One region of the Faecalibacterium sp. IP-3-29 genome, then DNA from elsewhere that is predicted to be linked to it. Evidence: riboswitches for the same ligand, from Rfam matches in the RefSeq annotation. Region 1 holds a riboswitch; each other region holds the start of a gene.

Region 1 (5,486 bases):
AGCCGCAAAGCCGCGCACGAATGCTATTATGACTGTTCTATTATAATAGCAAGCCGGGAGCTTGTCAATAAAAACCACGGCGCTAGAGCGGAAAAAGCGGCGGTTTCGGCTCCCGCCCCTATGCAGAAGCGCCCCACCGGTTCCCCGGCAGGGCGCTTCCACAGGTTATTTGGGAATAGAGAATGGTTCGGTTGTGGGGGCAACCCCCCAGTCGCTTTCAGCGACAGCCCCCGCTAATAGGGGGGCCCTTGGCATGGCGGATAGTTTCACCTTTTTGCCAAGGCCGCCCCTATTAGGGGCGGTGGCATCCCGAAGGGATGACGGTGGGGTTTACTTTTCCTGTGCCTTATTCCACACGCGGATCACTTCAACACGGCTCACGGAATCGGTATCCACATAGGTCTCGCCGTTGTCCTTTGCGGCCTTGAGCAGATCGTTTTCCACAGCCCAGGCAATGGCCTTCTGGGTATCGGTGGCATCAGCGGGCAGAACTGCGGCGGGTGCGGGCTTACCGGCATGGTTCCACACCAGCAGGGCCAGCTCGGCACGGTTTGTGGGGATGGCAGTACCGGCGGGCAGAGCGGTTTTCAGGTACAGCTCCGTACCCAGCTGGTAGCCCGTCCAGCCAAGAACAGCTGCACCTACACCGGCGGTGGCCACGACAGCCACAGTTCCCAGCACGTCGGGTTCTTCCACATCGGCCATGCGGTACATTGCACGGATGGTCACACCCGTATTGGGCATGATGAACTGTGTCTTTTCAGCACTGGCATCAAAACCACCGGTCAGCTCAGTATTACCGGTGATTTCCCAGCGGTCAAAGACCATACCGTCAGGAATCAGAGTGGCATCTGCTTCCAGAATCACAGTATCACCAGCACGGGCGGCAGTGATCTCCTTATCCTTTGCGCCGTCGGCAGTTACGCTGTAAGCCTTACCGTCGGTCAGGTTCAGAGGGTAATAGCCTTCCTCGCTCTGTGCGGTCAAGATGATAGTGCCTTTGTCCTCACCGTTCAGCTTCAAAGTCAGCGGGTTGGTATGCTTCTGCTCTTCGGTCAGGGTGAAATCGGTATCACCGGCAACAGACCAGCACTTGAAGCCATCTGGGGCGGTAATGGTGACTTCCTGCTCGCCGACAACACCGGCGGTGGTCATACCGTTCACGGTGCCGCCATTCACAGTTACCCAACGGACAGCAGGGTTCTGCTCACCAAAGTTTGTGTAACGGCTGAATACACCGCTTTCAATTGTACCATTGTTGGTAAAGTAACTTGTGGCAGTGACATCCTTAACAGTGCCATTGTTGGTTACACTATTTCTGATGATGCCGTTCTGGAGTATGCCGTTATTTGTGATACGCCATTTTACTGCATTGTTTTCAAGATCAGCAGTGTACCAATCTTCAATTGTCATGGCTTTGTTCAGTTCTTTGGTCTCCACACCGCTGTTATAAGTCCAGCCATCATACGGGCTGCCGAAATACGAACCGAGGCTATCAACCGGTAGACCGTTTTCGATTTTTAAGGGAGTTGCGATTTTGCTGACGGTAATTTCGACATCTCTGTCGGTCGGCATGGTAAAAGTCAGGGTAGCATAGTCTCCATCACGACCAGCAACAGCACCGGGCAAAGTGGTTTCATCTACTTTCTCACCATTGATGAACCAACCACTAACTTTCTTTCGAGTATCTTTGAAAGCGATTGTTACTTTTGGATCACCAACGGTATATACATGATCCTGTAAGTCTTCATTAATTATGCAACCTTGAGCAGTCAATTCGTGTGCGTCTGTCAAATTTGACTTTAATTTGAATACTGCACGATTAATTGTACCCGAATTGGTTTTTATCATTTCATAGTAAGTTCCGCCATTGATAACGCCACCGGCACTATTAATGATTTGATGTACATAGCAATCGTTTATCGTACCGGAGTTATTAACATATCTATACTTTCCGCCATTGATAGTTCCCTGATTATATAAAACAATTTCATTCCGGATTTTTGACCCCTTATATGAATAACCAGAAGCGATAGTCATTGTACCAGAACCAGGCTTGTTTCTATATGGTGTCCACCACCAACCTTCACCAGTGCATTTATCAAGTGGACCAGTAGCGTTTGTTGTAATATTTGTTCTAGTGACAGTTACACCATTAACTACAATTGAGCCAGGTGTCTCGTCTGGTACTTTTGGATACCCTTCCTCGGTAATTTCAAGACCTCCGACTTCAGATGGCACGATATCATTTCCAGCTGCAAACGCCGCAGTGGGCAGAATGGTCAGAGCCATACCAATCGCTAAGACAGCGCTGACAAGTCGTTTCAACTTCATATCGTTTTCCTCCTTTTATGAATTACTCCCAAAATATAACCATGCCCGCACAAAGCAAAAAGAGCGCCGCACCGGCCAAATGGCTGGTACAACGCTCTGCGTTTTGTACTTTGGGAATCTACCGCCCCTTGAGGTGATGCCCATGTGCGGTATGGTTGAGAAAGTGCGGCTGGCTGCCATATTACAGGCCCTTTAGCTTTGCGTCGCAGCCTTTCGACTGGTTTGCCGATTCTTCTGTTTCAATGTGGCATTTTACACAAAAATCATAAGACTTTTTTTTTTTTTTGTCAATAACCCAAAACCATCTTTGGCAAGTTGCACAAAAAGGGAAGTATCTGTATGGCATTTTCGGATAGCAGCATCTCCCCGGGGAGAAGTGTTCCGTTTGGGAAAAGGCGGCGTGTTTTCTCGCTTTTTCGTTGAAATATGCCAGGTTTTATGATATAGTAGTAGTCGTTTTTACGTTTCACTCCCCTATTCTCCCTGCGGAAAGGAAGCATCCATGAACCTGACAAAGCAGTTCTTCAAGTATGTGTCGCAGAATATTTTCGGTCTGATCGGCACATCGTGCTATATTCTGGCCGACACCTATTTCATCGCCCAGGCGGCGGGCACCGACGGCGTGACCCTGCTGAACCTCTGCCTGCCCATGTACAACCTGATCTTTGCCTTCGGCTCGATGATCGGCCTGGGTGCGGCCACCCGGTACGCCATTCTGCAGGCGCAGGGCGAGGCGCGGGCGCAGCGGTTTTTTTCCAACGCCATCCTCTGCGCCTGCCTGATCGCCATCCCGTTCATGCTGGCAGGCGCGTTCTGCCCGGGCACGCTTCTGCAGCTCATGGGCGGCGATGGGGACATTGTGGCGCTGGGCCTGAACTACACCCGCATCTTCCTGCTGTTCACGCCCTTCTTCATGTGCAACTACATCTTCTCGGCCTTCGTCCGCAACGACGGCGACCCGTCCCTTGCCATGGTGGCCACCCTGAGCGGCAGCCTGTTCAATGTGGTGTTCGATTACATCTTCATCTTCCCCATGGGGCTGGGCCTGCCCGGCGCGGCGCTGGCAACGGCCATCTCGCCGGTGCTCAGCATCGCCATCTGCAGCCGCCACTTTTTTCAAAAGAGCAACACGCTCACCTTTGTCCGGCAGGACCCCTCGGCCCGGCTGCTGGTGCAGAGCTGCCAGCTTGGTATCTCCGGTTTTGTCGGGGAGCTTTCCTCTGCCGTGACCACCACCGTGTTCAACTTCCTGCTGCTCCGGCTGGCGGGCAACGTGGGCGTGGCCGCTTACGGCGTAGTGGCAAACTTTGCGCTGGTGGCAACAGCCATCTTCAACGGCGTGGCCCAGGGTGCCCAGCCGCTGATCAGCCAGTGCTACGGCAAAAACGAGATGACCGGAGCAAAAAAGCTGCTTCTGCTGGGCTGCGGCACTGCGCTGGCGCTGGCGGCGGTGTTGTACAGTGCCGTGTTTGGCTTTACCGATACCTTTGTTGCCCTCTTCAACAGCGAGAGCTCTGCACTGATGGCCGAATATGCCCACAGCGGTATGCGCATCTACTTCCTGGGCTACTTCTTTGCAGGCTGTAATATTGTTGCGGCGGGCTATCTGGGTGCGGTCAACCGCCCCACCGAGGCCACCATCACCTCGGTCAGCCGGGGCGTGGCCGCCATCGTCACCTGCTCGCTGATTCTGAGCGCCCTGTTCGGCATGAACGGCGTGTGGTCGGCCTTCCCCGCCGCCGAGGCCATCACGCTGGCCCTGACGGTGTTCCTGCTCAAGCGCCCGCAGTCTGTGTGCGGCTGAACGCCTCCACGGAAAAGAGCCGGGTGCTGCCCCGGCTCCTGAACATTTTAAATATACAGTGCCTGCTCCCGCTGGCTTTCCGCCGGGCTGAGGGGCCGTGCTGTCTGACCGGCCAAGGCCCGCCACTGTGCGGGGGATTGGCCGGTCTCTTTTTTGAACACCCGGCACAGGTAGTTGGCCCCTGAGAAGCCGCACAGGCTGGCAATGACATCCAGCGTGTATTCCCGGTGCAGGAGCAGCCGCATGGCAGCTTCCACCCGCACGGTGGTCAGGTATCGCCCCGGGGGCACCCCCACGGCGGCGGTAAAGGTGCGGACAAGGTGGCTCTTGGAGACTCCCAGCCGCTCACTGAGCTCTTCCACGCCGTACAGGCCAGCGTAGTTCTGGCGGATATCCTCAATGGCGGCCTCCACCAGCGGCGGCAGGGGCGGGGCGGCGCTGTCGGCCCCCGCAAGCTCACAGAGCAGGGCAAAGGCCAGCTGGCTGGCAACCCGGCTGCGGGGTGTATCGGCCTCGGCGGCAAGGCGGCCCAGCAGCTCTGCGGCGGCGGGGCAGGTCTCGCCCCGGGCCAGGAACGGCAGCTCCGTCAGCCCGGCAAGGAACTGCACCGCCGCCTGCCCGGTCAGCTGGATGCAGAGCAGGTGGCTCTCCCCTTCCGGGGTCAGGGTCAACGGGGCGCGGCTCAGCACCAGATGGCCCGCCGCCGCGCTCTGGGGCGGCAGGATCAGTGCGCTGCCCGCCGGGGAGGGCGAGGCATCGGTCAGGCTGGCAGTGCATCTGCCGCTGGAGATCAGGCAGACCCACAGCCCCTCGCCGGTCAGGGTCAGGGGGTCTTTGGGCTGGATATCCCGCACCACGCCAAGGGCTGCGGTGCTTGTCCAATCATAAAGCAATATCTGACACCTCAAATCAATAAAATGCTATTTTATATCACAAAGTTATCTGTTATTATAATATCAACGAGAGCGTGCACCGTCAAGGTGCCGTAACATAGAAAAATTTTAATGGAGGCAATGACCTATGGCTTCGATTAGCTGCCAGCACATCTACAAGATCTATCCGGGCGCTACCGCTCCTTCTGTTACCGACTTCAACCTGGAGATCCAGGATAAGGAGTTCATCATCTTCGTCGGCCCCTCTGGCTGCGGCAAGTCCACCACCCTGCGCATGATCGCCGGTCTGGAGGAGATCTCCAAGGGCGAAATGTACATCGGCGGCCGCCTGATCAACGACGTTCCCCCCAAGGATCGTGATATCGCCATGGTGTTCCAGAGCTACGCTCTGTACCCCCACATGACCGTTTACAAGAACATCGCTTTCGGTCTGGAGCTGCGCAAGACCCCGAAGG
Region 2 (5,486 bases), 350 kb from region 1:
TGTCAGGGAAGCTGCGCCGCAGAGCCGGAGGAAGTGAAAGAATTTTTGCAGAAGCAAGACCGGTAAGCATCCTCGCCCTCTCCGTCTTTGCTTCGCAAAGCCACCTCTCCCAAAGGGAGAGGCTTTGGCAGTGTGGAAAACCATCCGTTTCTGCCAAAGGCTCCCCCTTTGGGGGAGCTGGCGCGTCAGCGCCTGAGAGGGCGAGCCACGTTAATTTTAAGGAGAACAACAAACTATGAGAATGCGTTTCAAACCCTACGCCCACGATGAGCTGATGGCCGCCGATTTCCACGTCCACGAGCCCCTGATCTGGGGCGGCAAGTGGCACGCACAGTATGCCCGCCCGGAGCAGCCCTTTGTGCTGGAGCTGGGCTGCGGCAAGGGCGGCTTCCTCTCCCAGCTGGCCTGCGCCCACCCGGAGAACAACTATCTGGGCATTGACATCACCGATAAGGTGCTGATCCTTGCCAAGCGCAAGATCGAGGCCGCTTACACCGAGGCAGGCCGCCCCATCGACAACGTGAAGATCATGAGCACCGACATCGAGCGCATCAAGGGCGTGCTCACCGCCGAGGATACCGTCAGCCGCATCTACATCAACTTCTGTAACCCGTGGAGCAAGAACGCTTCCTCCAACAAGCACCGGCTCACCTATCCCCGCCAGCTCATCCAGTACCGCGAATTCCTGAAGGACGGCGGCGAGATCTACTTCAAGACCGATGACGACGACCTGTTCCGCGACAGCCTGGAGTATTTCCCCGCTTCCGGCTACGAGATCACCTGGAAGACCTTTGACCTGCACGAGAACGAGCCGGAGTGGAACATCCGCACCGAGCACGAGGGGATGTTCACCGAAATGGGCATCAGGATCAAGGCCCTGATCGCCAAAAAGCTGCCCGGCGATGAGACCGTGACCTGGATCGAGCCCAAGGTCCTGAAAAAGAGGAAGGCTGCGGAGGAAGCTGCTGCCGCCGCAAAGGAGGCGTAAGATGTCCTTTTTTGTCAACACCATGGTCTGCGGCTTTTCGCTGTATCAGATCCTGGCGTTTTTCCTGATCTACTCCTGCCTGGGCTGGTGTCTGGAGGTCATCTATGCTGCCGTTTCCACCGGCCAGCTGGTGAACCGCGGCTTTCTGAACGGCCCGGTCTGCCCCATCTACGGCTTTGGCATGATCATTGTGCTGTTCACCCTTTCGCCGCTGGTAGACAACCTGTTGCTGCTCTATATCGGCGGCGTGATCCTGCCCAGCGTGCTGGAGCTGGCGGGCGGCTGGGCGCTCTACAAGCTCTACCACACCCGGTGGTGGGATTACAGCGACTTCCCCTTCAACATCGGCGGATATATCTGCCTGGAGTTCTCCCTTTTGTGGGGCGTGGGCACCGTTGTGGTGATGAAGGCCGTTCACCCCGTGATCGCCGGCCTTGTGGAGATGGTCCCCCAGATGGTGGGCTTTGTTCTCATGTGCATCCTGTACGCCTGCTACGCCGCCGATGTGGTGGTGACCGCCTTTGCGGCCTCTGACCTGGCCCGTGAGCTGGATGCCCTGGAAAAGGTGGCCGACAGTATGCACGCCGTGTCCGATGCCATGACCGAGCTGCTGGGTACCACCGCCATGGATGTGGACCAGAAGATGGACGAGAGCCGCCTGCAGCTCAAGCTGGCGGCTGCCGAGGCCCGGGACAATGCCGCCAGGCTGAGCCCCCGGGATGCCGCTGCCGCCCTGCGCGCCAAGGCCGACGAGGCCATGGAGGCCGCACGCAAGTCCTCGCAGGAGGCCCGGCTCAATGCCTCTGAGGCCGCCGCTGCCGTCAAGCTGGCCGCCAAGGGCACCGCAGAGCGCACGGCAGAGCTGCTCCGTCTGGAACAGCTGGCCGAGGAGCTGCAGGCCCGCAGCGAGGAGATGCGCGCCCGCACCCGGAGCTCCAAGTACTTTGGCAAGGGCCGTATGCTCCGCGCTTACCCCAAGCTGCGCCACGGCGAAAAGCACCGCTCTCTGGACGAGCTGCGGGAGCGCCTGAAGTACGAGCGCAGGCACTGACCCTGACCGCTGCAGCAACCCCAAATGCCCCTGACCGGCTTCTTTCGGTCAGGGGCATTTTTCTTGCACTGCATTCTCCATAAAGTCAGGCAGATCTTGTGCTGCCGCAGGATTTTGTTTTCGTTATGTTTTCCACATTGTACGCTCCTTTTTGTATACTCTTCCAAATCTATTTTCGTCATATTGACAAAAAAAAAAATAGAGTATCTTATCCTGTGCAATATGCTATTCCCGCTAAAAACTGAAGAATCGGCAAGCCAGTCGAAAGGCTGCGACGCAAAGCTACAAGGGCCTGTAATATGGCAGCCAGCCGCACGTTATTCTATCCGGGTAAGGTAACATGAAACCTTGCACCTCCTTGTGAAGATGCGTCGGCTTCCCTTCAGGAGAGCGAGCGCGCAGCGGGCCTGCAAGGGTTCAGAGTGTCGTACCAGCCGTTTGGCCGGTGCGGCGCTCTTTTGTTTTGGTTGAAATAGAGAAAGTTTTTGGGAATATCATGGAAAAGGAGTAAAAAATTATGAGACCTAAGCGTTTGATCAGCTTATTGGTTGCGGTCTGCATGATGATCACCATGCTGCCCCTGTCGGCAGTCACGGCATTTGCGGCAGACACGTCATCGTCAACTGTATATGAAGCCACCGTTGACGGTTACAAGTATGCCTATACGGTAAATGCAGACGGTAATGCAACCATCACAGATTTTCTTGGCCCTGTTGCTTCAACAAGCACTGGCTCCTACGACATCACCATACCCGAAAAGTTGGACGACCACCCTGTAACCGGTTTGGGAGAATCTTCATTCTCTGGCACCTATTCACCTGATCATCCGAAAAATAACACTCTGCTCTCATTCTGTAACCAGATTCAATCCGTCACAATTCCAGAAAGCGTCACTTCCATCGGTAAGTCTGCCTTTGAAGATTGCTCCAACTTGGACTCTCTTACCATCAAAGGTGTTGCCACTTCGATAGGAGCCTATGCCTTTGGAAGCTGTACTTCTCTTACATCACTTTCGTTAGTTGGCAGCTTTCAAACGATCGGCGATTACGCCTTTGTAAGCTGTGGCATGACATCTCTTACCATTGATGCCACTATCACATCGATTGAAAAATACGCCTTTTCAAGCAGATCTCTTACATCGCTTTCATTAACGGGCAACGTTCAGAAAATCGGCGATTACGCCTTTTATTCTTGCTCTTCTCTGAAGACCGTCACTCTTCCCAAAAGTCTGACTTCCATCGGAGCGTATGCTTTTGATTCCTGCACCAGCCTGGATTCGATTGAAATTCCCGGAACGGTCACTGAGATCGGTGATTTCGCATTCCACCTCAGTGGGCTTACCTCCGTCAAAATTGACGAAGGTGTGCAGTCAACCGGAGTTCATATGTTTTATGATTGCGATAACCTGGCCACTGTGAACCTCCCTGAAAGCCTGACAACCATTGCCAAGGGTTCCTTTGCGTTTTGCTCCGACTTGAATCATGTTAAGATCCCCGCCCGTGTCACTTGCATTGGGGATGGTGCGTTTTCCCATTGCACCTCACTTTCAGAGATCACCCTGCAAGATGAAGTGAAAACCATCGGTGCGGATGCTTTTTTATCCTGCCAAGAGCTCACCTCGATCACTCTGCCGGACAGTGTGACAGACATTGGCAAGGAGGCTTTTGGGCATTGCTCAAAACTCGAGTCCATCACCATCCCGAAAAATGTAACAACCATTAAATCTGATACCTTTGACTTTTGCTTCAATCTGAAATCCATTACGCTCCCTGCCGGATTGACCTCCTTCCAGGATGATCTGAGCACTTGTACGGCTGGGTATTTCTACGCTACCGATTACAAAAAGGACGAAAATGGCGACCCCATTTATGGCGAAGATGGACAGCCTATCTATATTTACACTCCCAATGGTGCCATCTACTATAACAGCAATAAAACCGATGCAGATAAACTGCTTGCAAACTCTACCAACACCGATCTGAAAAACCGCAATTTTCTTTACCTCTGCAATGTGACCTTTGATGCCAATGGCGGCAACCTGACCGACTCCGCTGAGGTGCCGGTTTATAAGACCGAAAAAATCACTGATACCAAGGCAAACGAACTGACTGCCATCCATGATCCCACCCGTGCGGGTTACAAGTTCACCGGCTGGTACACCACCCCAGATGGCAAGCCCGAAGATGGCAAGTTTGATGTGGACGAAACCGCAATTACAAAGGACATCACCCTCTATGCCGGTTGGGAGTTCGACCCCGATGCTCCGAGCTGCCACCCGCTGACCGTGACCGGCGGCACTGTTACTGTGAAATACGACGGCAGCGATGTGACCAGCAAGTTGAACAGCAGCACTGACGCAACCACCGGCCAAAAGACCTACTCTGTACCGGAAGGCGCAGAAGTGACCGTGACGCTGGACAAGAACACAGCGCCCGAGGGCAAGGTGTTTGACGGTTGGTCTACCTCCCTGCCCACAGGTCAGGACTACAAGGCAGAAAACATCACCTTTACCATGCGCAGTGGTGTGAATGTGTCTGCAACGTACCGTGATGCCGCCGCTGACCACACCCCCGGTACCGCAGCCTGCCACCCGCTGACCGTGACCGGCGGCATTGTTACCGTGAAAAACGGTGACAAGGATGTGACCGATACCCTGACTGTTACTACTGACGAGACCACCGGCAAAAAGACCTACTCTGTACCGGAAGGCGCAACAGTGACCGTGACGCTGGACAAGACCCTGATCCCTGAGGGCATGGTGTTTGACATCTGGTCTACCGGCAAGTTCTCCCTGCCGCTGGGTCAGGACTACAAGGCTGAGAGCATCACCTTTACCATGAACACCATGAGCAGTGATGCGGATATTGCCGCACAGTACCGTGATGCCACCATTGAAGATGATGGGCCCAATGTGCTGGGCACTGCCGCGATCATTGGTACTGCCGCTGTGGGCGGTGCAGTGCTGGGCTATCAGGCCTATTCTCTGGGCACTGAATTTGCAGGCAAGCTGATGGCTCTGCCCTACTTCCCCAGCAACCGCAGCGCCCTTGCCATGATGCTGTGGGAGGATGCAGGCAAGCCCATGCCCGAATCTGAACTGCTCTACCCCGATGTAGGGCAGGAAGAGCAGGATATGGACCTGCAGCATGCCGCCCGCTGGGCCATGGAAAACGAGCTTATCCCTGACCTGAACGATGAGGGCACGGCTCCGGAAGAGATGAAGTTCTTCCCGGCCAATCCCGTAAGCAAGCTCGATGTGCTGAATGCATGGCAGAAGGCACAGGAGCTCAAGAACAACTAACGCCATCCCCGAATATTCCCAAATATACGTAGAAGCGCCTCATCCTTTACCGGATGGGGCGCTTCTGCGTTGTAATGTGTCGAATTTTCTGTTATACTGTACCTGTCGGCCTTCCGACCCATTTGATGTGGGAAGGAGGTGGTAAC
Region 3 (5,486 bases), 150 kb from region 1:
TGGCAGTCGATCATGTGGCGGGTCACCCGCAGCTGCTGGTCCACCCGCTTGACCATCACACTCTCGTTCACGCTCTGGTCGGCCCGGCCGATGAAGTAGCGGTACAGGTCCAGATCCATATAGTACATGCTCTTGACAAAGGGCAGGGGCTGGTAGACAAAGATGTTGTCCACATAGAAGGTGTGCTTGGGCAGCACCATGCCGCAGTCCCGCAGCACCTGTGTGCGGTACATCACCGAGTGCATCAGCAGGTTCTGGTCGGGCCGGAAGTGGCCGACATGCGTCCAGTTGAACAGTCGGTTCTGGGGGAACACGTTGGTGTAGCGCACGGTGTGGCTGGTGTTGTCCTCCACATGCTCGTAGACATAGTTGCAGATCATCAGGTCAGGCGCGGTGCCCCGGGCAGTCAGCGTGTTCAGCTTGGCCAGCACGGTCCTGAGGGCTGCTTCGTCCAGCCAGTCGTCGCTGTCCACTACCTTGTAATACAGGCCGGTGGCGTTGCGGATGCCCTGATTCACGCCCTCGCCGTGGCCGCCGTTCTCCTGATGGATGGCCTTGACGATGGTGGGACATTTGGCAGCGTACTCATCGCAGATGGCGGGGGTGTCATCCCTGGTGGAACCATCGTCCACCAGGATGATCTCGGCCTGCTCCCCGGCGGAGAGCAGGGTCTCGATGCAGTGGCGCATATATGCCGCCGAGTTGTAGCACGGGACGGCGAAAGTGATCAATTTCTGAGCCATACAAAATACTCCTTTGCTCTTTTCCGGCAGATGCGCAAGGCAGGGGCCGGGATGGAGATATGTACCCATATTATAGCATTTTTGTGCAGGAAATGCTATCGAACGTGGGAAATGTCAGAGATGTTTTACAATTATCCGGGAAGTTGTGGTATACTGATTGGGTTATAAACCTCTCAGGCCGCTTTGTGTCCAGCTCCCCTGGTAGGGGAGCCAAGACTTGCCTCTCCTACTAGGAGAGGTGGCATTGCGAAGCAATGACGGAGCGGTTTTGTATGGATAGGAGGAACCATGGAAAGTCCGCATAGTATTCTGAAAAAAGTCTTTGGCTACGACAGCTTCCGCCCGGGTCAGGAGGAGATCGTCTCCCGCCTGCTGGCCGGGCAGGATGTGCTGGCCGTGATGCCCACAGGTGCGGGCAAGTCCATCTGCTATCAGGTGCCGGCCCTGCTGCTGCCGGGCGTCACCATCGTGGTCTCGCCGCTGGTGAGCCTGATGAAGGATCAGGTGGGGGCGCTGGTACAGGCAGGTGTGGCGGCAGCTTTCCTGAACAACAGCCTGACGGACAACCAGAAGGCCCTGATGCTCCGCCGCGCCCGGGAGGGGTGGTATAAGATCATCTATGTGGCTCCGGAGCGGCTGGAGATGCCGGGTTTCCAGCGGTTTGCGCAGGAGCGGGAGATCAGCATGGTCACGGTGGACGAGGCCCACTGCATCAGTCAGTGGGGGCAGGACTTCCGCCCCAGCTACCTGCGCATCAAGGCGTTTGTGGACAGCCTGCCCAAGCGCCCGGTGGTGGGAGCCTTTACGGCCACCGCCACGGCCCATGTGCGGGAGGACATCCGCACCCATCTGGAACTCCACACCCCCTACGAGGTGACCACCAGCTTCGACCGGCCCAACCTCTATTTTGCCACCCGCAGGGCTCTGCCCAGCGAGAAGCCCAAAGTTCTGCTCGACCTTGTGCTCAGGGAGCGGGACAATGCGGGCATCATCTATTGCAGCACCACCCGGCAGGTGGACGAGACCACCCGCCTGCTGCAGAGCCGGGGAATCCGTGCGGCAGCCTACCACGCCAAACTGGATGCGGATACCCGGCGGCAGAATCAGGACGATTTCCTCTATGACCGGGTGCAGATCATGGTGGCGACCAATGCCTTCGGCATGGGCATCGATAAGCCAAACGTCCGGTTCGTCATCCATTATAATATGCCCAAGGATCTGGAGAGCTATTATCAGGAGGCGGGCCGCGCGGGCCGTGACGGGGAGCCAGCCCGCTGCACCCTGCTCTATTCCGGCACCGATGTGCGCACCATCCGGTTCTTCATCGACAAGGAGATGGAGGCTGACAACGGCCTGCCTGCGGATGTCAAGGCCGAAGCGGCACGCAAGGCAGAGGAACGGCTCAAGTACATGACCTTCTACTCCACCACACCGCGCTGCCTGCGGGGGTATCTGCTGAGCTACTTCGGCGAGGCCGCGCCCCAGAAGTGCGAGAACTGTTCCAACTGTCTGCTGGCAGCACAGGCTGCCGAACAGGTGGAGGAGCAGGCGGCACAAGCCCGCCAGCGCGCCGCGGCCAGTGCAAAGCGGTTGGCCTCGGCCTCCCGCCGCCGTGCCGACGAAGATGCCCTCAGCGAAGCAGACGAGAAGCTGCTGGCTGCCCTCTATGCCCTGCGTAAGCGGCTGGCCGCAAAGCAGAAGCTCCCTGCCTATATGGTGTTCAATGATTCCACCCTCCGCCAGATGGCGCTGAAAAAGCCCCTGAGCGTGGAGGAACTGCTCAATATCCCGGGTGTGGGCGAGAAAAAGGCCGCCCGCTATGGGCAGGAGTTCCTGAGTGTCATTGAGGATATGGTAAGTTCAAGGTAACATAAAACAGAAAGGAAAAACCGGAAATGCCGCTCTGGGCTGAAAAGCTCGGGCGGCATTTCTGGTTTCGTCACTCTTTGACGGCCTCACCCTCTCAGTCTCGCTATCGCTCGACAGCTCTCCCGAAGGGAGAGGTGGCATTGCGCAGCAATGACGGAGAGGGCCACCCCCCATCCCAGTCAAACTACACTAAAAAATAGACTATATTTGTAACATATTCCGAACATGACAAAAACACTTGATTTATATGTAGGGGGGGGGGGGTATAATAGGATGTGCAAGAGCACCCCCGCAAAACAGAAGAATTGGCAAACCAGCCGGAAGGCTGCGACGCAAAGCTAAAGGGCCCAGACCGGGCAACCAGCTGCACTTCCCAAGAAGTACATCCACAGCGCCACACCAGCCTTTCGGGGCAGGTGCGGCGCTTTTTTACGTTTGCGGTGGGTGCAATACACATTTGGGGTAGACTCTAAAGGAGGAATCACAATGAAACTCAAACGACTTGTCAGCGCCATTCTGGCCGTTGGCATGGCTTTGACAATGCTGCCCACGGCGGCGTTTGCGGCAGATAAACCTACGTATGTGAATCATCTTAGTTTTATTGGTGACCAGCCGGATACCAAAGGGAAAAATGCGGTTAATGGTATGATCATTGTTGATCATGCCTATAATTGGTCATGGTCAGGTAGTGATGCGTCATCATATAAATTAAATTTCACTGCTACTTTTGATCCTAATGAAGTCAATGCTGAAGTGCCAAATACTATCCCATGTGAGGTTCGCAACCAAGCTGGAATAATCAAAGATGGCATCTTTCAGAAATGTGTTTATAACTTTTCAACGATTGAGAATGGACAATTCGAATCGATCGATGCACGTTCATCTGGAATAGTGAAAGGTGGATATATCAAGAATTACACTTCTACTGTATCTGATAACACAGAGTTCGAGAATGGAATTGTCTACGGAAGCTTTGAAATGACAAAGGGAACGCTTACCGGTGGTCTGATTTGCCAGCTTCCGGATAATTTTACATCGACGACATATCAGTATCTGAAAGCACCCGGATGCTCGATTATTCCGGTGATTCCTAACCTTCCGGAGGATGTTGTCTTTAATGAAAGTGTTTATATGGTAGGTAAGAATCAGCCCCATACTTTCAAAGTTATCGCTACTTCCAAGACATTCCGTAATTGGAATTATGACGAAAGCCTTTCTCCTTATATTATTAAAATTGATGATAAGACGCTTCAGGTTACAGTGCCTGATACAGGAAATATCTATATTGAGGCCGCTGTTGATAAGGTTCCGCTTTCGGAGAATACGATTGGTCTTGTTGATGGCAAAATAGTTCCCGTGGATAAAGACGGCGAACTTTACTCTGGTAGCGAACATGATGGGTGGATTTATGATTCTAATACAAACACTTTAACCATTAAAGAGAAGTGTGATGATGGTACTGATAGTATCGTTGATTTAGGAAATACAGAGGTCGATTGGAATATCAAAAATTTCGGCATCATCAATGGGGGTATTTTTATCTCTGAAAATCCGTCTGAGGGCACTCTTAGAAACGAAGAAACCGGCAAGATTGAGGGTGGGAAATTTAATACTTCTGTAAGAAACTTCGGAACTATCGATGACGGTATATTTAATTTCAGCGTAAGCAATTATGGCACAGTAAATAATGGTACATTTACCGATCGCTATTCAAATGCCTCTGTATCCAAAACAAATCCAGATAATACTGTTACTAAAAATTACGGATTTACTAATGGCGGTATTTTTTCACGATATGCAAGCTTCGACAATCAGCCCGACATTAAACTCAGCTGGGTCACTCTGAACAACTGCACCGCCAACGGCATCTCCGGCTTGGTGGGCGTTGTGGGCAACCAGACCCTGAACGTGGAAGCAGATGCAACCTCCTGGACCGGCTGGGAAGTCACTGCCGACCCGAGCTATGAAGAAGCAATCACCAAGCAGGTGGGCAATACCACTGCATTTGACCTGACCTTGAACGGCGACGACGAGTGGAGCGTTACCCTGACCGCACAGGTCAAGGAAGGCTACTACCGGATGAGCCTGACCGATGGCACCGCCACCAATGCCGACGGCACAGAGATCACCTCTGCCAAGGCAGGCGATACCGTCAAGCTGACCGCTGCCGATGCCCCGGAGGGCATGGTGTTCGACCGCTGGGAGATTTCCCCTGCGGATGTGGCTCTGACGCTGGAAGAGGGCGGTTTTGATTCCCATGCCGCCACTGCAAGCTTCAAGATGCCTGCACAGACTTTGAGCATCCGTGCGATGTACCGGATGGCCGACCAGCCCGAGGAACCCAACGTTCTGGGCACCGTTGCCATGGTGGCAACCGCCGGTGTGGGCGCTGCTGTGGTTGGTTATACCGGCTACATGATCGGCACCGAGCTGTATCTGAACACTGTCCTGCCCGATGGTGTGGCCATCCCGCAGAACACCGCCGAACTGGCAAAGCTGGTCTGGACTGAAGCCGGAAAGCCTGCCCCTGCCGCTGTGATGGCTCCCGATGCCACCGATGAACAGAAGGCTCTGACTTGGGCCATCGAGAACCAGCTCATCTCCGCCGATAAGGCCGCAGACGCTTCTGTGAGCCGCTGGGAAGTTATCCAGACTTGGAATAAGGCGCAGGAGATGAAGGGGTAAGATATCCTTCGTACAACCTCTCAGTCGCCTGCGGCGACAGCGTACGGGTTGCGGCTCCCAGCGTCCGCATCGTGCAAGGTTTTGCACTTGCGTCCTGCTGGCCGCTGCCCCAACAACTCCTCCCTGCTTCCGCCACTGGCGGCGGTCGTCGTCGTTGCCTTACTAGGGGAGGTGGCATTGCGCAAGCAA
Region 4 (5,486 bases), 770 kb from region 1:
GCACCGGTGCGCCCCTATACGCATTTTGTTACAAACAGTATAGTATTTCTTGTCCACTTTGTCAATTCAAAGCTTTGCCGGAAAAGCCGGGGATGATACGTTTTCCTCTTGACAGAACCGGAAAAATAGCTCTAAATAGAGGTATCCAAAAATTCAAGTTCCGGGAGAAACAGATGAAACAAGTCGAAGTTTACACCGATGGCGCGTGCAGCGGCAACCCCGGCCCGGGCGGCTGGGGCGCAGTGCTGCGCTACCGCTTCAACGGCAAGGTCTACGAAAAAGAGCTCAGCGGCGGCGATGCTTCCACCACCAACAACCGGATGGAGCTGACCGCCTTTATCGAGGCCCTGCGCCAGCTCAAGGAGCCCTGTGAGGTGCGGCTGTGCTCTGACAGCCAGTACGTCATCAACGGGCTGGAAAAGGGCTGGGCCAGGGGCTGGAAGCGCCGGGGCTGGAAAAAGTCCGACGGCTCCCCTGCCCTGAACCCCGACCTGTGGGAACAGGCATTGGAGCAGGAAGCCCGGCACAAGATCACCTATGTCTGGGTCAAGGGCCATGCAGGCCACCCGGAAAACGAGCGCTGCGACCAGCTGGCCGTGGCACAAAGTCAGGCACACGGAGGGAGACAGGGACGATGAGCGATACATTTCTGCCCGGCAGCGGGTTCGATACCTATGAACAGCAGGACAAGGTGCTGGTGGGCCTGTGCGGCGGCACGGGCTGCAAAGCAGCTGTCCGCATTTTACAGCAGCAGGGCTTTGCGGTGATGGGCGCTGTGGTGCGTCTGTGCACCGATGACCCCGTTGTGGATGCCGCCAGGGAAGCCGCCAAGGCTCTGGGCATCGAGTGCATCACCCTGAATGCCAGCGAACTGGCCAGCCAGCTGGCCGAGGAGACCGCTGCCCCGGCCGACCTGCGCTTCCCCGCCCTGCTGGCGGCGGCTGACCGGCTGGGCATCCAGTACATTGCCACCGGCCACCGCGCCCGGGTAGAGACTGGTGCGGACGGCGTGCACGTCCTCTGCCCTGCCGAAATTGCGGACGAGAGTGTCCGGCTTGCCGCCCTGCCGCAGGAAACGCTGGGCCGGCTCATCCTGCCCTTGGGCGATTTCAGCCCCGAGGATGTGGCTGAGATGGCAGCAGAATAAAAAGCAAAAGAGATGCACCCCGCCTTCCTGAAACCGGTTCAGGGAGCGGGGTGCATCTCTTTTTGCTCTGTTTTATTTTATCGTACAACGCTCAATGGAAGTCATCCGCTTACTTTGCGAAGATCTGGATCCAGTTGTGGCCCCACTGAGAATTGGCATCGTAGTTGTAGCCAAGGCACATATACTTGGCGGCAGGGTCCATGATATTGACACGGTGGCCTTCCGAAGCCATCCAGTCTGCAACGACCTTTTCGGGCGTGGTCTCGCCCCAGGCGGCATTCTCGCCGGTGGCGGTATCAGACACGCCGTACTCTTTCAGCACGGTGAAGCAGTTGGTGCCATCGGGGCGGGTGTGGGAAGCGACCTTTGCCACTTCCTTTGCGCGCTCAGCGTTGACCAGCGCCAGCACTTCCTGTGCGAAACCGTTCTCACTGGTGCCGCGGGCGTAGGTAAAGATCATCACCCAGTAATTGCCGTACTCGCCGCCCTCGTAGTAGCCAATGCCAACGGAGGTGGCATCCTTGTCCAGCATCCGCTCCTTGAAGAAATCGTAGCGATTCCAGGCGGCGACCACGTCCGAAGCATTCTCAGCAGCTGCCCAGTAGTTCTCGCCCACAGAAACATCGTCCACACCGTACTCCGGCAGGATGGTGAACTCGCGGCTGCCATTGGGGCGGTTGTAGGAATAATTGACGGTAAGTTCTTCTGCACGGGCCTGTGCGGCAGCATTCAGTGCGCTGCTGCCCATGCTCAGAGGAGCCACACCGGCCTGTGCACGCTCTGCGTTGACGAGCTGCAGCAGCTCATCGGCCTTGGAAGCTGCGTGTGCGGGCATTGCCAGAACAAACATCAGGCAGATGAATGCGGCGCAGCAGACCAGATTCTTCAGGACTTTCATCGAAGCGTTACGCATGGTGTTGAACCTCTTTTGTGTTGCCCCATGAAAAAAGGTGTCGATTGCTGGTATACTCGGCAATCGACACCTGATGCTTCAGATGAAGGTCACTCAACACCCAATCTCCGCTGTGGAGACCCTCAGGTGATGAGAAGCAACTGGCTGCCATTTTACAGGCCCTATAGCTTTGCGTCACAGCCTTTCGACTGCTTTGCCGAGGATATTCAGTTTTGCGTGCCTTTCTTCTTTTGGGAAGAAATTTGAGAACGAAAAAAGGTGTTGTTCTGCAATACACTCAGCAAAACAACACCTAGAAATTCTAAGCAGGTCACCCAAAGAAAAATTTCTTTGAGAAGCAGCTGGCTGCCATTTTACAGGCCCTGTAGCTTTGCGTCACAGCCTTTCGACTGTTTTGCCGAGAATATTCAATTCACCTTGAGGAACTGTTCCCATTTCCTCGACATTATCCTACCACATCGGGCAGAACCTGTCAACTGTTTTGGAGCAGCTTTCTCAAAAAACTGCTTTTTGAAGAGTTCTTCCGTTATGCCTGCACCTCTGCCGCCTTTTTGCGCAGCTGGTCGAGGTCTGCGGCATCCGGGTGAGCCAGCGCCTTGTCAAAATTCTCGATCAGCATCTCGAGGTTGGGTGCATGGTTGGGCTGCTGCAGCATCTTTTCGTACTGCTGGCGCACAGTCATGGGCATCTTGCCCTGGCACATATAAGTTCCAATGACCGTGTTGCTCTCATCCAGCGACTTCTGCACCGCTGCCAGGATCTGCTCGAAATATTCCGCACTGCCGCCAAAGCCTGCGGTGCCGAACAAAAAGACCTGCTTCCCCTTCAGGGTCTGCAAAAAGGCGGTGAGGGTGTCATCGGCATGGCCCTTGTCCGTCCAGAAGCCGATGTAAAGGGTCTCAGCCTCCAGTGCCTCCGGGGCCGGTGCTCCGAAGTAGGTGCACTCATTCTGGGGCAAGCTTGCGCGAAGGGTGTCGGCCAGCAGGCGGGTGTTGCCGGTCTTGCTGCTGAAAACGATGGCGTAGCTCATGGTCATTCTCCTTTATTATGTTTGATATCAGATGCTTCCCTGTTCTTTTGCGTTCAGGGCATCATAGATACAGCGGGTGCCCTGATGGGCGATCAGGCCGCCCAGGCACTTCTTGTTGCAGCGGACACAGCGGTGGATCTTTGCCGCATTGCCGCTCTGCAGTTTGTTGACCCAGTTGGGGTCGGCCAGCAGCTGGCGGCACATTGCCGCACACTGGATGCGGCCGCTGGCAAGCTGCTGCTCCACAAAATCGGGGTCGTTCAGGCCGCCCACACCGCAGAGCGGCACGCTGGTATACCGGCGCACCTCATCGCAGAACTTGAGGAAGCAGCCGGTCTCCTTGAACTCGGGGTGGCTGGCCGACGGGATGGTATTTTCCAGCGCAGAGTGGTTGGCCAGTGTCACATGGAAGCTGGTCACGCCTGCCTGCACCAGCAGGGGCACGAACACGGCCAGTTCCTCCTCCACCACACCGGCGTTGCCGTAATGGGGGTTCTCCTGCCGGACAGCCAGCTTGTAGTCAATGGCCATGCCGGGCACAGCGGCGTGCACTGCCTTGACAGCTTCCACGGCAAAGCGGGCGCGGCGCTCGGCACTGCCGCCGTATTCATCGGTGCGGTGGTTGAAGATGGCGGAAGAGAAGCTGCCGCACATCCGGTCGCCGTGCACCTGCACCATGTCAAAGCCCGCCTGCTTTGCCAGCACAGCAGCCTTGCCAAAGCCCGCGATGATCTGATGGATCTTTTTCTGGGACATCTTGGTGATGTAGGGGCCCACGGCATCGTTCATCCGCTCCCGCAGCTGGTCGGGGGTGATTTTTTTCATCAGCATCCCCGGGATGCACTTGATGATGGACATCATGTCGGTATCGGTCTGGTGGAGCTGGGCGCAGACCTTGCAGCTGTATTTGTGGGCGATCTCGCAGATCTGCTGATAGAAGGCAAAGCCCTTTTTGTCAAACAGGGACTTCTCGAACCGGCTCTTGGCCACCGGCACGTCGCCGATGATGATCATGGCGCAGCCGCCCTTGGCCAGCCGCTCCATCTCCGCCAGATATTCCTCGTCCGAAAGGCCGAAGGTGGTGGGGGCAAAGATAATGCGGTTCTTCAGCTGCATTCCACCGTAATCAATGGGGCTCAGGATGGTGTCGTACATGTTACACACTCTCTTTCCTCGTCCGTGCTGCCTTTTGCAGCAGGCTCAGGAGCTGGTGCTGTTCCTCTTCGGTCAGCCCGCTCAAATTTTGTGCATCCCAATCGAAAAATACCTGGTGGCAGGTCCGGAATGCTCTCTCACCCGCCGGGGTCAGCCCCAAATGATAACTGCGGCCCTGCTTTTCCCGGGTCATAAAGCCATCTTCCACCAGCTTGATCACGCTGCGCTGGCAGTGGCCCCAGTCCAGGTGCAGGTTTTTGGTCATCTCAGCCGGGGTGCAGCCGGGATGTTTGCCCACGTAGATCACAAAATACATCATGCCACAGCTCAGGCCAAACTCCTGCAGCTGCTGGGTGGTGTAGGCTGTGAACTGCTTGTAAAACTCCATCACGTAGAAGGATATGGTCGATTGGATCACTCTTTGCATCTCCTTTACTTGACAAGGTCTAGTATAATCACATTACTTGATAAAGTCAAGTACTTTTTTCAAAAAAATTCTCCCTGCTCCGTATTTCTGTTTCGGGAGCAGGGAGAGAACGATTTTTTGCCTCAGACCAGCGGCATGATATTTTCCGGGGCGGCAGCAAGGCAGGCGGGTGCTTTTGGCGGCGGGGCCGCCAGCGTCTCCTTGGACACCTTCCACCACAGGCGAGTCTCACCGCCGGGCAGGGTGAAGATCATGTTCCAGTCAAAGGGATTCTCACTGGTGGAGACAGCCTGCACCGGCAGGCTGTTGGGGGTGCCGGGAGCGCAGGGCGCAAAATCATGGGCGCGAATGCCCACGGCACGGCAGCCCTCGGGCACCGGCAGAGCCACGGTCAGCGGCTGTTCCCAGCCCGCCAGATGAACGGTATGCTCCCCCACCCGGGTGCAGGGCAGAATGTTCTTGCAGCCGGTCAGGCGGGCGGCGGCACGGGTGCGGGGGTCGGCAAAGACCTCCTTGGTCGTACCTACCCGGAGCACCTCGCCGCTGTCCATCACGATCATCTCCCTGCACAGGCGGTAGGCCTCGTCCCGGTTGTGGGTCACCAGCAGGGCTGTGCCCGCAAATCCGGCCAGCAGGCTGCCCACCTCCCCCTCCACCTCCTCGCGCAGATAGCTGTCCAGCGCACTGAACGGCTCGTCCAGCATCAGGATGCGGGGTTGGGCCGCCAGGATGCGGGCCAGGGCGGCACGCTGCTGCTGTCCGCCTGAAAGCGCGCCGGGCAGGCGCTTGGCCAGTTCCTCCAGCCGCATAGCCC

Evidence for each region. A riboswitch is a leader RNA that binds a small molecule or an ion and turns the genes downstream of it on or off. The one in region 1 is predicted to bind cyclic di-GMP.
Region 2: it holds a riboswitch for cyclic di-GMP, as region 1 does, so the genes downstream of both, MTP40_RS13890 (leucine-rich repeat protein) here and MTP40_RS12140 (hypothetical protein) in region 1, are expected to answer to the same signal.
Region 3: it holds a riboswitch for cyclic di-GMP, as region 1 does, so the genes downstream of both, MTP40_RS12820 (InlB B-repeat-containing protein) here and MTP40_RS12140 (hypothetical protein) in region 1, are expected to answer to the same signal.
Region 4: it holds a riboswitch for cyclic di-GMP, as region 1 does, so the genes downstream of both, MTP40_RS08395 (CAP domain-containing protein) here and MTP40_RS12140 (hypothetical protein) in region 1, are expected to answer to the same signal.

The regions. Positions count from the first base shown of each region.
Region 1 is NZ_CP094471.1:2,537,364-2,542,849, forward strand. It holds gene MTP40_RS12140 (hypothetical protein) at 331-2,334, opposite strand; cyclic di-GMP riboswitch class I at 2,496-2,571, opposite strand; gene MTP40_RS12145 (MATE family efflux transporter) at 2,837-4,138, shown strand; gene MTP40_RS12150 (helix-turn-helix domain-containing protein) at 4,186-5,031, opposite strand; gene MTP40_RS12155 (ABC transporter ATP-binding protein) at 5,159-5,486, shown strand, end outside.
Region 2 is NZ_CP094471.1:2,889,269-2,894,754, forward strand. It holds gene MTP40_RS13875 (alanyl-tRNA editing protein) at 1-66, shown strand, start outside; gene trmB (tRNA (guanosine(46)-N7)-methyltransferase TrmB) at 236-988, shown strand; gene MTP40_RS13885 (putative ABC transporter permease) at 990-2,039, shown strand; cyclic di-GMP riboswitch class I at 2,281-2,357, shown strand; gene MTP40_RS13890 (leucine-rich repeat protein) at 2,611-5,340, shown strand.
Region 3 is NZ_CP094471.1:2,687,792-2,693,277, reverse strand. It holds gene MTP40_RS12830 (glycosyltransferase family 2 protein) at 1-743, opposite strand, end outside; gene MTP40_RS12825 (RecQ family ATP-dependent DNA helicase) at 1,032-2,612, shown strand; cyclic di-GMP riboswitch class I at 2,910-2,984, shown strand; gene MTP40_RS12820 (InlB B-repeat-containing protein) at 3,099-5,297, shown strand.
Region 4 is NZ_CP094471.1:1,764,921-1,770,406, forward strand. It holds gene rnhA (ribonuclease HI) at 174-638, shown strand; gene MTP40_RS08390 (hypothetical protein) at 635-1,147, shown strand; gene MTP40_RS08395 (CAP domain-containing protein) at 1,257-2,060, opposite strand; cyclic di-GMP riboswitch class I at 2,193-2,268, opposite strand; cyclic di-GMP riboswitch class I at 2,394-2,469, opposite strand; gene bilS (flavodoxin family protein BilS) at 2,587-3,090, opposite strand; gene bilR (bilirubin reductase) at 3,118-4,245, opposite strand; gene bilQ (bilirubin utilization transcriptional regulator BilQ) at 4,247-4,672, opposite strand; gene MTP40_RS08415 (sulfate/molybdate ABC transporter ATP-binding protein) at 4,795-5,486, opposite strand, start outside.